DNA from 3 places in the Luteipulveratus mongoliensis genome. Region 1 is predicted to be linked to each of the others. Evidence: riboswitches for the same ligand, from Rfam matches in the RefSeq annotation. Region 1 holds a riboswitch; each other region holds the start of a gene.
What was found. A riboswitch is a leader RNA that binds a small molecule or an ion and turns the genes downstream of it on or off. The one in region 1 is predicted to bind S-adenosylmethionine.
Positions count from the first base shown of each region.

Region 2: another riboswitch for S-adenosylmethionine. It lies ahead of VV02_RS17455 (bifunctional o-acetylhomoserine/o-acetylserine sulfhydrylase); the one in region 1 lies ahead of VV02_RS18120 (aminotransferase class V-fold PLP-dependent enzyme).
Region 3: another riboswitch for S-adenosylmethionine. It lies ahead of VV02_RS21855 (MetQ/NlpA family ABC transporter substrate-binding protein); the one in region 1 lies ahead of VV02_RS18120 (aminotransferase class V-fold PLP-dependent enzyme).

Region 1 covers NZ_CP011112.1:3,820,012-3,824,015, forward strand. Annotated here, with positions in the region: gene VV02_RS18115 (DNA translocase FtsK) at 1-1,757, opposite strand, end outside; SAM riboswitch class IV at 1,895-2,010, shown strand; gene VV02_RS18120 (aminotransferase class V-fold PLP-dependent enzyme) at 2,025-3,422, shown strand; gene VV02_RS18125 (endonuclease/exonuclease/phosphatase family protein) at 3,427-4,004, opposite strand, start outside.
Region 2 covers NZ_CP011112.1:3,671,928-3,675,931, forward strand. Annotated here, with positions in the region: gene VV02_RS17455 (bifunctional o-acetylhomoserine/o-acetylserine sulfhydrylase) at 1-1,247, opposite strand, end outside; SAM riboswitch class IV at 1,331-1,448, opposite strand; gene VV02_RS17460 (DUF445 domain-containing protein) at 1,511-2,788, opposite strand; gene VV02_RS17465 (DUF4352 domain-containing protein) at 2,819-3,511, opposite strand; gene VV02_RS17470 (DUF4352 domain-containing protein) at 3,679-4,004, opposite strand, start outside.
Region 3 covers NZ_CP011112.1:4,600,072-4,604,075, forward strand. Annotated here, with positions in the region: gene VV02_RS21840 (response regulator transcription factor) at 1-322, shown strand, start outside; gene VV02_RS21845 (sensor histidine kinase) at 319-1,446, shown strand; gene VV02_RS21850 (NAD-dependent epimerase/dehydratase family protein) at 1,418-2,479, opposite strand; SAM riboswitch class IV at 2,708-2,819, shown strand; gene VV02_RS21855 (MetQ/NlpA family ABC transporter substrate-binding protein) at 3,027-3,983, shown strand; gene VV02_RS21860 (methionine ABC transporter ATP-binding protein) at 3,980-4,004, shown strand, end outside.

The DNA of each region.
Region 1 (4,004 bases):
AGCTCCACCCGTTTGGGGTCGACCAGCACCATGCGCACCTCGTCCGGCGTGGAGCGCATCAGGATCGAGGTGATCATCGAGTTCACGAAGCTGGACTTGCCGGCGCCGGTCGCACCTGCGACGAGGAGGTGCGGCATCTTGGCGAGGTTGGCGATGACGTAGCCGCCCTCGACGTCCTTGCCGACGCCCATCACCATCGGGTGCTGGTTGCCGCGCGCGGCCTGGCTGCGCAGCACGTCACCGAGGCTGACCGTCTCGCGGTCGGAGTTGGGGATCTCGATGCCGATCGCCGACTTGCCGGGGATCGGGCTGAGGATGCGCACATCGGCGGAGGCGACGGCGTACGCGATGTTCTTGGACAGGGCGGTGACGCGCTCGACCTTGGTGCCAGTGCCGAGCTCGACCTCGTAACGGGTCACCGTCGGGCCACGGGTGAAGCCGGTGACCTGCGCATCGACGCCGAACGACTCCAGCGTGTCGGTCAGGGCCTCGACGACTCGGTCGTTGGCGGCCGAACGCGACTTGTGCGGTGTGCCGGGCTCGAGCAGCTTGCTCTCGGGCAGCGTGTAGGTCACGTCGCCCGCCAGCGCCAGCTGCTCGACGCGCTGCGGCAGCTGCTGGGTCGGCGGCGCCTCAAGAGTGCGGCTGCTCTGCTCGGCCAGCGGGCCCGGCCTGGGCTTCTTCGGCAGCGTGCTGCTGCGCTTGGCCCGCTCCAGTGCCTCGGCCGCGGCCGTGCCGCTGCCCTCGGCCTGATCGTGGTCGTAGACCTCGGCGTCGTCAGCCGGAGCCTTCTCGCCGGGGCGCAGCTCGCGGCCGCTCTTGGTCCGACGGGGTACGACCTGGGCCGCCTGCTCGAACGCTTCGTCACCGGTGCGGGTGTCGTCCTCGGACATCCGCTTGCGCGGGCTGCGCCGACGCGGCTTCTTGCCGTCGATGTCGGCGCCGTGCCGGTCGGCCTCGACGGCATCCGGCTCCTCGTCCGTGCTGTCGGCCTCGCTGTAGTAGAGGAGACGGTCGCGCGCCTCGCGCAGGCGGTAGCCGATCTGGTGGACCGGCGTCGCCGTCACGACCAGCAGCCCGAACAGGCCGAGAATGAACAGGATCGGGACAGCACCCCAGGTCCGGACCCCGGCCACGAGCGGGCTCGAGGCGAGGAAGCCGATCATGCCGCCGGCCTCGTTCATGACCTTGGTGCCGGCGTCCGGGCTGGGCAGGCCCTTCTGGATGTGGGCCAGCCCGCTGGCGGAGAACCCGAGCATGACCAGGCCAATGATGACCCGGTTGGTCGGCTGGTGGCCGCGCGGCGAGCGCAGCATGTGGACCCCGAGCAGCAGCAGGACCAGCGGCAGCGCGAAGCCCACGACGCCGAAGGTGCCGGCCACCACGGAGTGCACGATCTCGCCGAACTTGCCGGACAGGCCCCACCACTCGCGGGCCGCCACCACGATCGCCACGGCGATCAGGAGGAAGCCGATGCCGTCGCGACGGTGCTCCGGCTCCAGGTCTCGCGCCGAGCTCCCGACGCGTCGTGCGGCTCCACCAGCCACGTGTGAGACCCCCATCCACGTGCCACGCAGTACGCGCAGCGGTGAGGGCAGTCCACCATCCTTGGCACCTCTGCCGCCGCGAGTTGGCGTAGGTGCGGCCTTCTTGGCGGGCGGACGGGTCGACTTACGGCGGCCCGCGGCCTTGGGGCGTGCCGACTTGGACCGGCTCGAGGACGAGGCGGTCTTCGACGCGGACTGACGGGTAGCCACGTTGACAGAGTAGTGGTGAACCCCACCAGCCCCCTACGTCACACGCGGAATGGAGCGGTATTCAGCGTTCTCATATGCCAAGACCGGTTGTCCGACGAGTGGACCGTTCTGGCCGGCCGTCGTTATGTTGTCGAACAGGTCAAGAGTCTCAGCGTCAAGCCCCGGCTTGCTGAGCGGCAACCCTCCGCCGCGGTGGGGTGCTCCGGGTGACGACCCGGCCCACCCGGCAGCCGCCCGTGGGCAAGCGCGAGTCTCCAAGGAGCTTCCGTGTCGACGGCACCCCTTCCCCCGAACGAGCCCTCTGTTGCCCAGCCCGTGCCCCGACGCCTGAGCCTGGTGCGCCAGGCCGTCTCCCGGCGTACGACAGCGCGGGCGACCAACGGCGTCCCCACGACCGTCGGGCTCGAGCTCGGCGTCCCGACGGTCCACCGCACGGTGGTCGACTTCGGCAACCTCGATCACGCGGCGACCACGCCGGCGCTGACCGCCGTGTCCGAAGCCGTCGACAAGGTCCAGCGCCGCTACGGCTCGGTCCACCGCGGGGCCGGCTACACCAGTCGCCTCACCACGTCGTGGTTCGAGCAGGCCCGTGATGAGGTCGGCAGCTTCGTCGGGGCGCGTCCCGATGACGAGGTCGTCTTCACCCGCAACACGACCGACTCCCTGCGGCTGCTCGCGCACGCCCTCCCCCGGCGTACGTCCGTCCTGGTCTTCGAGTCCGCGCACCATGCCGCGCTGCTCCCTTGGCCGTCGCGGCGCACGACCCGGCTGCCGGTGCCCGCGAGCGCTCATGACGCAGTCTCGTTGCTCGACCAGGCGCTGGAGCGGCTCGGCGACACAGGACCTCGGCTTGTCGTGCTGACCGGTGCCTGCAACGTGACCGGTGACATCTGGCCGGTCGCCGAGCTCGCCGAGGTGGCGCGTCGGCACGGCGCGCGCACGGTCCTCGACGCCGCTCAGCTGGCACCGCACCGCGTCGTCGACATCGCCGCCCTGGGCGTCGACTGGGTCGCCTTCTCCGGGCACAAGATCTACGCCCCCTACGGCGCCGGCGCTCTGGTCGGCCGTCGCGACTGGCTCGATCAGGCTGCGCCCTACCTGCCCGCGGGCGGCGCGACACACACGGTCTCCCACCGGCACATCCGCTGGCAGCAGGGTCCGGCGCGGCACGAGGGCGGCACTCCCAACGCGGTCGGCGCCATTGCTCTGGCGACGGCCTGCGCCACCATCGCGGCGAACCGGGATGCTGTCGAGGCGCACGAGGCCGAGCTGCTGGGCCTGCTGCGGGCCGGGCTGGCCGCCACACCCGGCGTCCACGTGCACCACGTGCTCGGGGTGTCTCCTGACAGCGTCGGTGTCGCGACCTTCACGGTCGACGGCTACGCACCGTCGTTGGTGTCACAGGTGCTGGCCGACGAGCACGGGCTGGCGGTCCGTGACGGCCGGTTCTGTGCCCACCTGCTGTGCGAGACGTTGTTCGACGGAGACGGCACGGCCGTACGCGCGAGCATCGGCCTCGCCACCACCCGTGAGCACGTCCAGCGGCTGGTGAGCGGCGTACGCCGGCTGGTCGAGCAGGGTCCCGCGCTCGCTTACGAGAACACCAGCGAGGGCTGGGTCGCGCAGGACGACCCGCGCGACCTGACCGAGCCGCGCCCCTGGTGAGACCTCACCCGACACCGATCCGCAGGCGCGCCCAGATCGCCGCGTGATCGGTGTCGGGCACGCTCACCACGCCGGCGTCCACGACGCCGAGCTTGCGCACCAGCACGTGGTCGATCTGCACGAACGGCGGCGTACGCCGATCACGCGGCCAGGTGCGTACCCACCCTGATCCGGTCGCCCGGTGCGCATCGGTCATGGTCTCGGCCGCGTGCCGGAACGCGGGGTGGGCACTCGAGGCGTTGAAGTCTCCGGCGATGACGAGGGGGACGTCGCGCGGTTGCTTGGCGCGCCATGTGGCGAGCTCACCGAGCTGGTCATGCCAGCCGTGCACGAGGTCTGGCACAGGAGGGTAAGGGTGTGCCGCGCGCAGCACGTAGCGACCACCCGGCGCCTGCACCTCGGCAACCGGCTGGTCGAATCGCGGTGGTACGTGGGCACTTTCGAGTGCTTTGAGGCGGCGCGAGCTGCAGATCACCGTGCCGTCCGCCCCGGCTCGCGGCGTGCCGACCATGTTGGGGAGAAGCTTGCCGAGGCCGGCGACTCGCAGCCGGCGCCAGCCCTCTGGCGTGACCTCCACGAGGA
Region 2 (4,004 bases), 150 kb from region 1:
ACGAGCCCGGGTGTCACACCAGCGGCGAGGCGGTCCTCGTCGCCGCCCTGGCTGTGGGTCGTGGACGCCGGGTGGATCGCGAGCGAGCGCACGTCACCGATGTTGGCGACGTGCGAGTGCAGACGCAGGTTCTGGACGAACTTCTGGCCAGCCTCCAGGCCGCCCTTGATCTCGAACGCGAGCACCGCGCCTGCACCCTGCGGCGTGTACTTCTGAGCCAGCTCGTAGAACTCGTTGTCCGGCAACGATGCCCAGCGCACGGACTCGACCTGGTCGTGTCCCTGCAAGAAGGTCGCGACCTTGTGCGCGTTCTCCAGGTGGCGCTCGATGCGCAGGCTGAGGGTCTCCAGACCCTGCGCGATCAAGAACGCGTCGAACGGTGACGTCGCCGGACCGAGGTCGCGCAGCAGCTGGACGCGCGCCTTGAGGATGTACGCCAGGTTGGCGCCCAGGTCACTGCCGACTCCGAGATCGCGGGCGTAGACCAGCCCGTGATAGCTCTCCTCAGGCGTGTTGAAGTTGGGGAACTTCTCGGGATCCTGCGCGAAGTCGAACTTTCCGCCGTCGACGATCACGCCGGCGATCGTGGTCCCATGCCCGCCGAGGTACTTGGTGGCGGAGTGCACGACGATGTCGGCTCCGTGCTCGAGCGGACGCAGGAGATAAGGCGTCGCGACCGTGTTGTCGACCACGAGCGGCACACCGAGGTCGTGAGCCACCGCGGCGACACCCTCGATGTCGAGGATCTCGCTCTTGGGGTTGGAGATCGTCTCACCGAAGAACAGCTTGGTGTTGTCCTTCGCAGCCGCGCGCCAGGACTCCGGGTCGCGGGTGTTCTCCACGAACGACACCTGGATGCCGAGCTTGGGCAGGGTGTACTTCAGCAGGTTGAAGGTGCCGCCGTAGAGCGACGGGCTCGCCACGATGTGGTCGCCGGCCTCGGCGATGTTGAGGATCGCGATGGTCTCAGCAGCCTGGCCGGAGGCGAGCAGCAGCGCTCCGACGCCGCCCTCGAGGCTGGCGATGCGCTGCTCGACCGCGTCCTGCGTGGGGTTCATCAGCCGCGAGTAGATGTTGCCGAACTCCTTGAGCCCGAACAGGTTTGCCGCGTGCTCGGCGTCCTTGAAGACGTACGAGGTCGTCTGGTAGATCGGCAGGGCGCGCGACCCAGTGGTGGGGTCGGGCTCCTGGCCGGCATGGATCTGGCGGGTCTCGAAGGACCAGCTGGGTGTGGTGTCGTCGCTCATCGGTGTGGTCTCCCTCATCGAGTGACGCATCGCCGGTCAACGCAGAGCCCTCACCGACGACGCTGCGGTCGCAGGAGGTCTGCGGCCCGCGCTTGCCGTCGGGTGCCTTCGCCCGCCGGCCGGGTCATCACCCGGGGCACCCCACCGCGGTTGGAGGGTTGCCGGTCAGCAAGCCGGGGCTTCGCGCTGACACTCATGACCTGTCGGCAGGTTAGCGAACTGCGCCCTCATTTGCATCACCTGTTCTTATGGTGATCCAAACATCAAAGCATCTGTGAGGTGGCATAGATGAACAGCCCGGCCAGGCCACCGACCACGGTGCCGTTGATCCGGATGAACTGCAGATCACGCCCGACCTGGAGCTCGATGCGCCTCGCGGCCTCGTCCCCGTCCCATCGGGCAACCGTCTGGGAGATCAAGGTCGAGATCTCGCGCCCGTAGGTCGTGACGATGTAGCCGACGGCGTCGTGCAGACGTCGGTCGACCGCGCCGCGCAGCTCATCGTCGGTGACGAGACGCTGTCCTGCCTCCGCGAGCAGCACCGTGAGGCGTCGTCGCAGTGGGCCGGTCTCGTCGCCCAGCGCCTCGACGATGGTGTGCTGCACAGAGCCCCAGACCGAGACCATCCCGTCGGCTACGCCCGGGTGCAGCAGGAAGCGGGTCTTCAGAGCCTCGGCGCGCTCCTGCGTCGAGGCGTCGTGCTGCAGGTCGTGAGCGAGGGTCGCCAAGAAGTCATCGAGTGCCAGGCGTGCCGGGTGCTGCTGGGTATCGCGCACATCCGCCAGCCAGGTGAGCAGCTCGAGATAGAGCCGGTCGATAACCGTCTCGTCCAGCCAGCGTGGCGACCACCACGGTGCGCGCGCGCCGATGATCGAGGCGATGGCTTCCTTGTTGTCGCGCGCCCAGTCATGCACCTGACGGATGCCCAGATCGACCAGGCCCTGATGAGCCCGTTCCTCCAGCACACCCTCGAGGAGGTGCCCGGCGACCTCGCTCACCGGCTCCTGAGCCAGGCGAGGTAGGAAGAACGACTCCAGCAGGGTGCGTACCTCGTCGTCCTGGACCGACGCGACAGCGCGAGCCAGGGCCGGCGACGCCTCTCGGACGACGACCTCGGCGTTGACGGGGTCGGACACCCACCGACCGAGACGGAGCGGGATCTGCGCCTGAGCCAGCCGCTCCTGGACGATGTCGGCGGTCAGGAAGTTCTCGGTGACGAAGTCCTCGAGACTTGCTCCGAGCTGGTCCTTCTTCTTGGGGATCAGTGCGGTGTGTGGGATCGGCAGCCCGAGCGGGTGGCGGAAGATCGCCGTCACCGCGAACCAGTCCGCGACCGCTCCCACCATCGCGGCCTCAGCCGCCGCGTTGACGTAGCCCCACACGCCGTCCTTGCCGTGTGTGAGCACGAAGACGATGGCGGCCAGCACCAGCAGGGACGTCGCAACCAGCCGCATCCGTCGCAAAGCAGCACGACGCGACGCATCGGCCGGCCCCAGGTTGGGACCGGCCGATGTCGTCGACGAGGTGGTCGGGCTAGTCACTCAGCCCACTCTGTCGCGATGAGACCGTGATCAGGAGGCGGTCCAGCCGAGGTCGGCCTTGCCACCGTTGTCCTCGGCGAAGATGACGCGGTACTTGGTGTAGTCCGCACCCTTCGGCGCCGCGAAGACGAGCAGGCCGCTGAGGCTGTCGCCCTCCTTGACCGTGGTCACATCGAGCTGCTTGGTCTTGGGGACGACCGTGCCGCTGACATCCGGGTTACACGGGTTGTCGTTGGGGTCGATCAGCGAGAAGTTGAGGTAGGAGACGACCGCCGACCCCTTGACCGCCTTGATGGTGGTCGGGAACTCGAGGACAACCATGTTGTCGCCCGGGAAGTAGTCGTCGGTGCTCGTCGCGTCGATGGTCGGCTTCGACACCGTGACCTCGACGGACTCGTCCTTGCTGAAGCCCAGACCAGAAGCGGACTGCTTGGTGCCGATCGGCTTGGACTGCACGTTGCCGGGTCGGTTGCTGCTCAGAGTCGAGTCGCACTCCACGCCGGTCGAAGCAGCCGACGAGCTCGGCGCCGAGGGAGCCTCGGACGTGCTCGGGGCCGGAGCCTGCGTGGACGGCGCCGCGGTCGGCGCCTGCGTCGGGGCGGCGGACGTTGCCGGGGCCGTGGGGGCCTGGGCCGTAGGTGCCTCGTCCTGGCAACCAGCAAGGGCAAGCGCTGCGAATGCGGCCGGGATGACGGCAAGGCGCAGACGGCGGGTGGCGTTCATGTTCTCCTCCAGTGATGTTTCGGCAACTCCCCGGCTGCCGCGGTCAGGCTAGCGGTACGACGGCGAACCAGGACGATCCGGTTCCCACAACTTCCGCACGTTCTCGGGTATCAGGCACAGAGACGGTCGCCTGCGCGGACGCAGACGACCGTCTCTGGTGGATCAGGTCAGGACGCGGTCCAGGCAACGTTGGCCACGCCGGGGTAGTTCTCGGTGAAAAGCACCTGGTACTTGGTCAGGTCTGCCGACTTCGGCACCGCGAAGACCAGCTTCGTGGACAGCGCCTCACCCTGACGCAGGCTCTTGACCTGAATCTGCTGGGCCTCGGGCACCGCGTAGTTCAAGGTGTCGCGCTTGCACGGACGCTTGCTGTCATCGACGAGCGTGAACTTCAGCGGCGAAGTGATGAAGTACGACGCGCTGGTCGGCTTCATCGTCACGGGGAAGATCGCCGTGACCATGCCCTCACCGGGGTAGTAGGTGCTGCTCGTCG
Region 3 (4,004 bases), 780 kb from region 1:
ACCCGAGATCCTGACCATCGGACCGCTCACGGTCGACGTGGCCGCTCGACGAGCAACGCTGGACGACGCCGCCGGGGAGCCGCGCGAGCTGGCCCTCACCGTGCGCGAGATGGACGTCCTCATCCACTTGATGCGTCATCCGGGCGAGGCCTTCACCCGCGAGCAGCTCATGGAACGCGTCTGGGGCTGGACGTTCGGCGACCAGTCGACCGTGACCGTGCACGTGCGACGCATCCGGCAGAAGATCGAGGTCGACCCGGCCGACCCGCAGCTGCTCCAGACCGTGTGGGGCGTCGGCTACCGGATGCAGCGCGACGCATGAACCACACGCTCAGCATCCTGCTCACCGCGCTCGGGTGGGGTGCGGCCGGCGCGGTCGTCGCGTGGCTGGTCACGTGGCCCGCCCGTCGACTGTGGCACGCCGGCGTACTCGTCTCGATCGCAGCAGTAGCAACGGTTTCCGCGGTCGCGGCCGTCGTGGGCAGCAACCGCGCGATGTTCATCACGATGGACGACGAGTACGTCACGATCATCGCTGCCCTCGTCTCAGGATTGCTCGCCTCCGTCGCGGCCGCGGCCGCTGCGCGCACCTTCCGTCGGGACAGCGCCTCGCTCCGGCTGGCTGTCAGCGCCATCGGTGAGGGCCGCGTCCCGGCGCCCGACCAGCGCGCGGTCTCCGGTGAGCTGCGCACCCTGCGCGACGACCTGCACCGCACCGCACGCACCCTCGCCGAGACCCGTGAGCGCGAGCAAGCTCTCGAGCGCTCCCGCCGCGACCTGGTCACCTGGATCTCGCACGACCTGCGTACGCCGCTCGCCGGGCTCCGCGCGATGGCCGAGTCCCTCGAGGACGGCGTAGCCGCCGACCCCGGTCGCTACCACCACCAGATGCGGGTCGAGGTGGACCGGCTGACCGAGATGGTCGATGACCTGTTCCACCTGAGTCGGCTGCATGCCGGTGCCGTCGTCACCCGTCGCGAACGCGTGGACCTCGCCGACCTGGTCTCTGACGCACTCGCCGGCCTCGAGCCCTTGGCCGCCCTGCAAGGCGTACGACTCGTGGGCTCGTCCCGGGCGATGGCCGAGGTCGAGGGGGACAGCGCGCAGCTCAACCGGGCGCTGACCAACCTGGTGTACAACGCGATTCGGCACACCGCGCCCCAGGGGACGGTCGCGCTCGGCGTGACGGCCGGCTCAGACCCGGCGTACGCGCTGCTCACCGTCACCGACGAGTGCGGTGGCATCCCGGAGTCGGAGGTGCCGCGCTTGTTCGAGGTCGGCTATCGCGGGCAGTCCGCCCGCTCTCCCCACCCGGGTCTCGGCTCGGGTGCGGGGCTCGGACTCGCGATCACTCAGGAGATCGTGACCGCGCACGACGGCGAGGTCGAGGTCGCCAACAGCGGGCCGGGCTGCACCTTCAGCGTGCTGCTACCGCTGGCGCGCTGACCGTCTGCCCGAGACCCGCGAGCTCGGCCATCCCCTTGTCGAAGTCCTCGCGCGCCATCCAGCCCAGCTCGTCCAGGATCCGCGCAGAGTTGGCCGTGATGTGGCGGACGTCGCCGAGTCGGTAGTCGCCGGTGACGACGGGCGTTGGTCCATGGAGCGCGTGAGCGAGGCTGGCCGCCATCTCTCCGACCGTGCGAGGTACGCCGGTGCCCACGTTGAACGCGCGCGCTCCACCCGTGTGGCGCTCGGCCGCCGTCACGGTCGCGGCGGCGATGTCCCGCACGTGCACGAAGTCTCGACGCTGCCCGCCGTCCTCGAAGACGCGCGGAGCCTTCCCGTCGCGCAAGGCGGAGGTGAAGATCGAGGCGACACCGGCGTACGGCGTCCCTTGGGGCATGCCGGGACCGTAGACGTTGTGATACCTCAACAGCGCCGCGCTGCCACCGGTCTCGCGGGCCCAGCTGGTGGCGTAGTGCTCCTGCGCGAGCTTGGATGCGGCATAGGCGTTGCGCGGGTCGGACGGTGCTTCCTCATCGACGAGCGATGGGCTCAGCTGTGCGCCACAGCGGACGCACTCAGGCTCGAACTGGCCTTGAGCCAGGTCATATTCGGATCTCGGCCGTCCGCGGACGGGCCCGTGCTCCGCACACCGACCGAGGCCTTCCCCGTAGACCACCATCGAGCTCGCCAGCACCAACCGGTTGAGGCGATGGCGTGCCATCGCGGCGAGCAGCTCGGCGGTGCCGAGGTCGTTGTTCGACGCGTAGTCGGGCAGGTCCGAGACGTCCACGCCGAGCCCGACCTTGGCAGCGAGATGCACGACGACATCGGCGCCAGGGAGGGCCGCGTCGAGGTCATACGTCTGCCGCACGTCTCCCAGGTGCAGCCGGGCGCCGCTCGGCGGGCACCCGTGCTGACCATGGACGTCCTCTCGCAGCGAGTCCAGGACCAGCACGTCGTGCCCGCGCCGCAGCGTCTCGGCCACGACGTGCTGCCCGATGAATCCTGCACCGCCGGTCACTACGACTCGCATCTTGTCCTCCAGAGCTCGACCATCGTCAGCGTATGGTTCGAGAACGACTGGCGGACAGATGAATTCGCCCGATCGAGCGAGAGTTCCTCAGTTCGTCACAGGATGGATCGCGGCCTCAGCCCAGCTCGTCGCAAGTCCGGATCGAGACCTGACGGTGTGACGCGTGCCATAACACTGAATTGGCTTACTGATTTGACTTGATGATGACGAAGTTCTTACTTTGGACGCGGTCAAGAGTTCCAGCGACAAGCCCTGGCTTGCTGGGCGGCAACCCTCACGGATGTGGCGGGGTGCTCCAGGTGACGACCGGGCGCGACCACCCCTCGCGCAAGCACTCCACTCCCGCAGTGGCTGATTCAAGGACGACTCATGCAGCGCGCACACCACACTCACGTGACTCCTCCCAGGCCGATTCGTCGGTGCTGCTGTCCCAGCTGTCGCTAACCGCAACCCACCGCTGGTCGAGTAGCCGGAGCGCCAGCGGAGGCGTATCGAGACCCCGTGACCGCGGCGGACTCCTCCTCAATGACTTCAGAAAGGCATCACCATGTCTGATGACACCAATACCCCTGAGAACAAAGATGACTCGATCATCGCGCTGCCCGAGCGCCCGGGCGGAGGCCGCGGCAAGCTGATCGGCGCCGTCGCTGCCGGCGTCGTCGTCCTTGTGGCCGCCGGCTTCGTCGTGAAGGCCGTAGCGTCCGGCGACGACGAGAAGAAGACCACGACCGTCAGCATCGGCACCACCGAGGCGAGCGCGCCGTACTGGAAGCCGCTCCAGGACCTCGCCGCCAAGCAGGACATCACCATCAAGGTGGTCAACTTCGGCGACTACACCCAGGCCAACCCGGCCCTGGCGCAGAAGCAGACCGACCTGAACCTGTTCCAGCACCTGCAGTTCCTGGCGACCTACGACGTGAGCGCGAGCCAGGACCTCACCCCGATCGGCTCGACCGTCGTGGTGCCGCTCGGCCTGTACTCCAAGAAGCACACCGCCCTCACCCAGATCCCCAAGGGCGGCAAGGTCGCCATCCCGAACGACCCGACCAACCAGGCACGAGCACTGCTGGTGCTGCAGCAAGCCGGACTGCTGAAGCTCAAGGGTGGCGGCAACACGCTGTCCACTCCGGCTGACGTCGACGCCTCGGCGTCCAAGGTCACGGTCGCGCCGGTCGACGCCGCTCAGACGGTCGCCTCGCTGCCGTCCGTCGACGCCTCGGTCATCAACAACAACTTCGCCCTGGACGCCAAGCTCGACCCGTCCAAGACGCTGTTCAACGACGACCCGAAACGCCCGGAGGCGCTGCCCTACATCAACGCCTTCGTCGCGCGCGCCGAGGACAAGGACAACCCGACCTACCTCAAGATCGCCAAGCTCTACCACGACCCGTCGGTCCTCGCGCAGGTCAAGGCGTACTCCAAGAACACCGCCGTCATCGTCGACAAGCCCCAGGCCGACCTCGTGAAGATCCTGGACGGGCTGAAGGCGGACGCAAAGAAGTGAGCGAGGCACTCATCTCGCTCC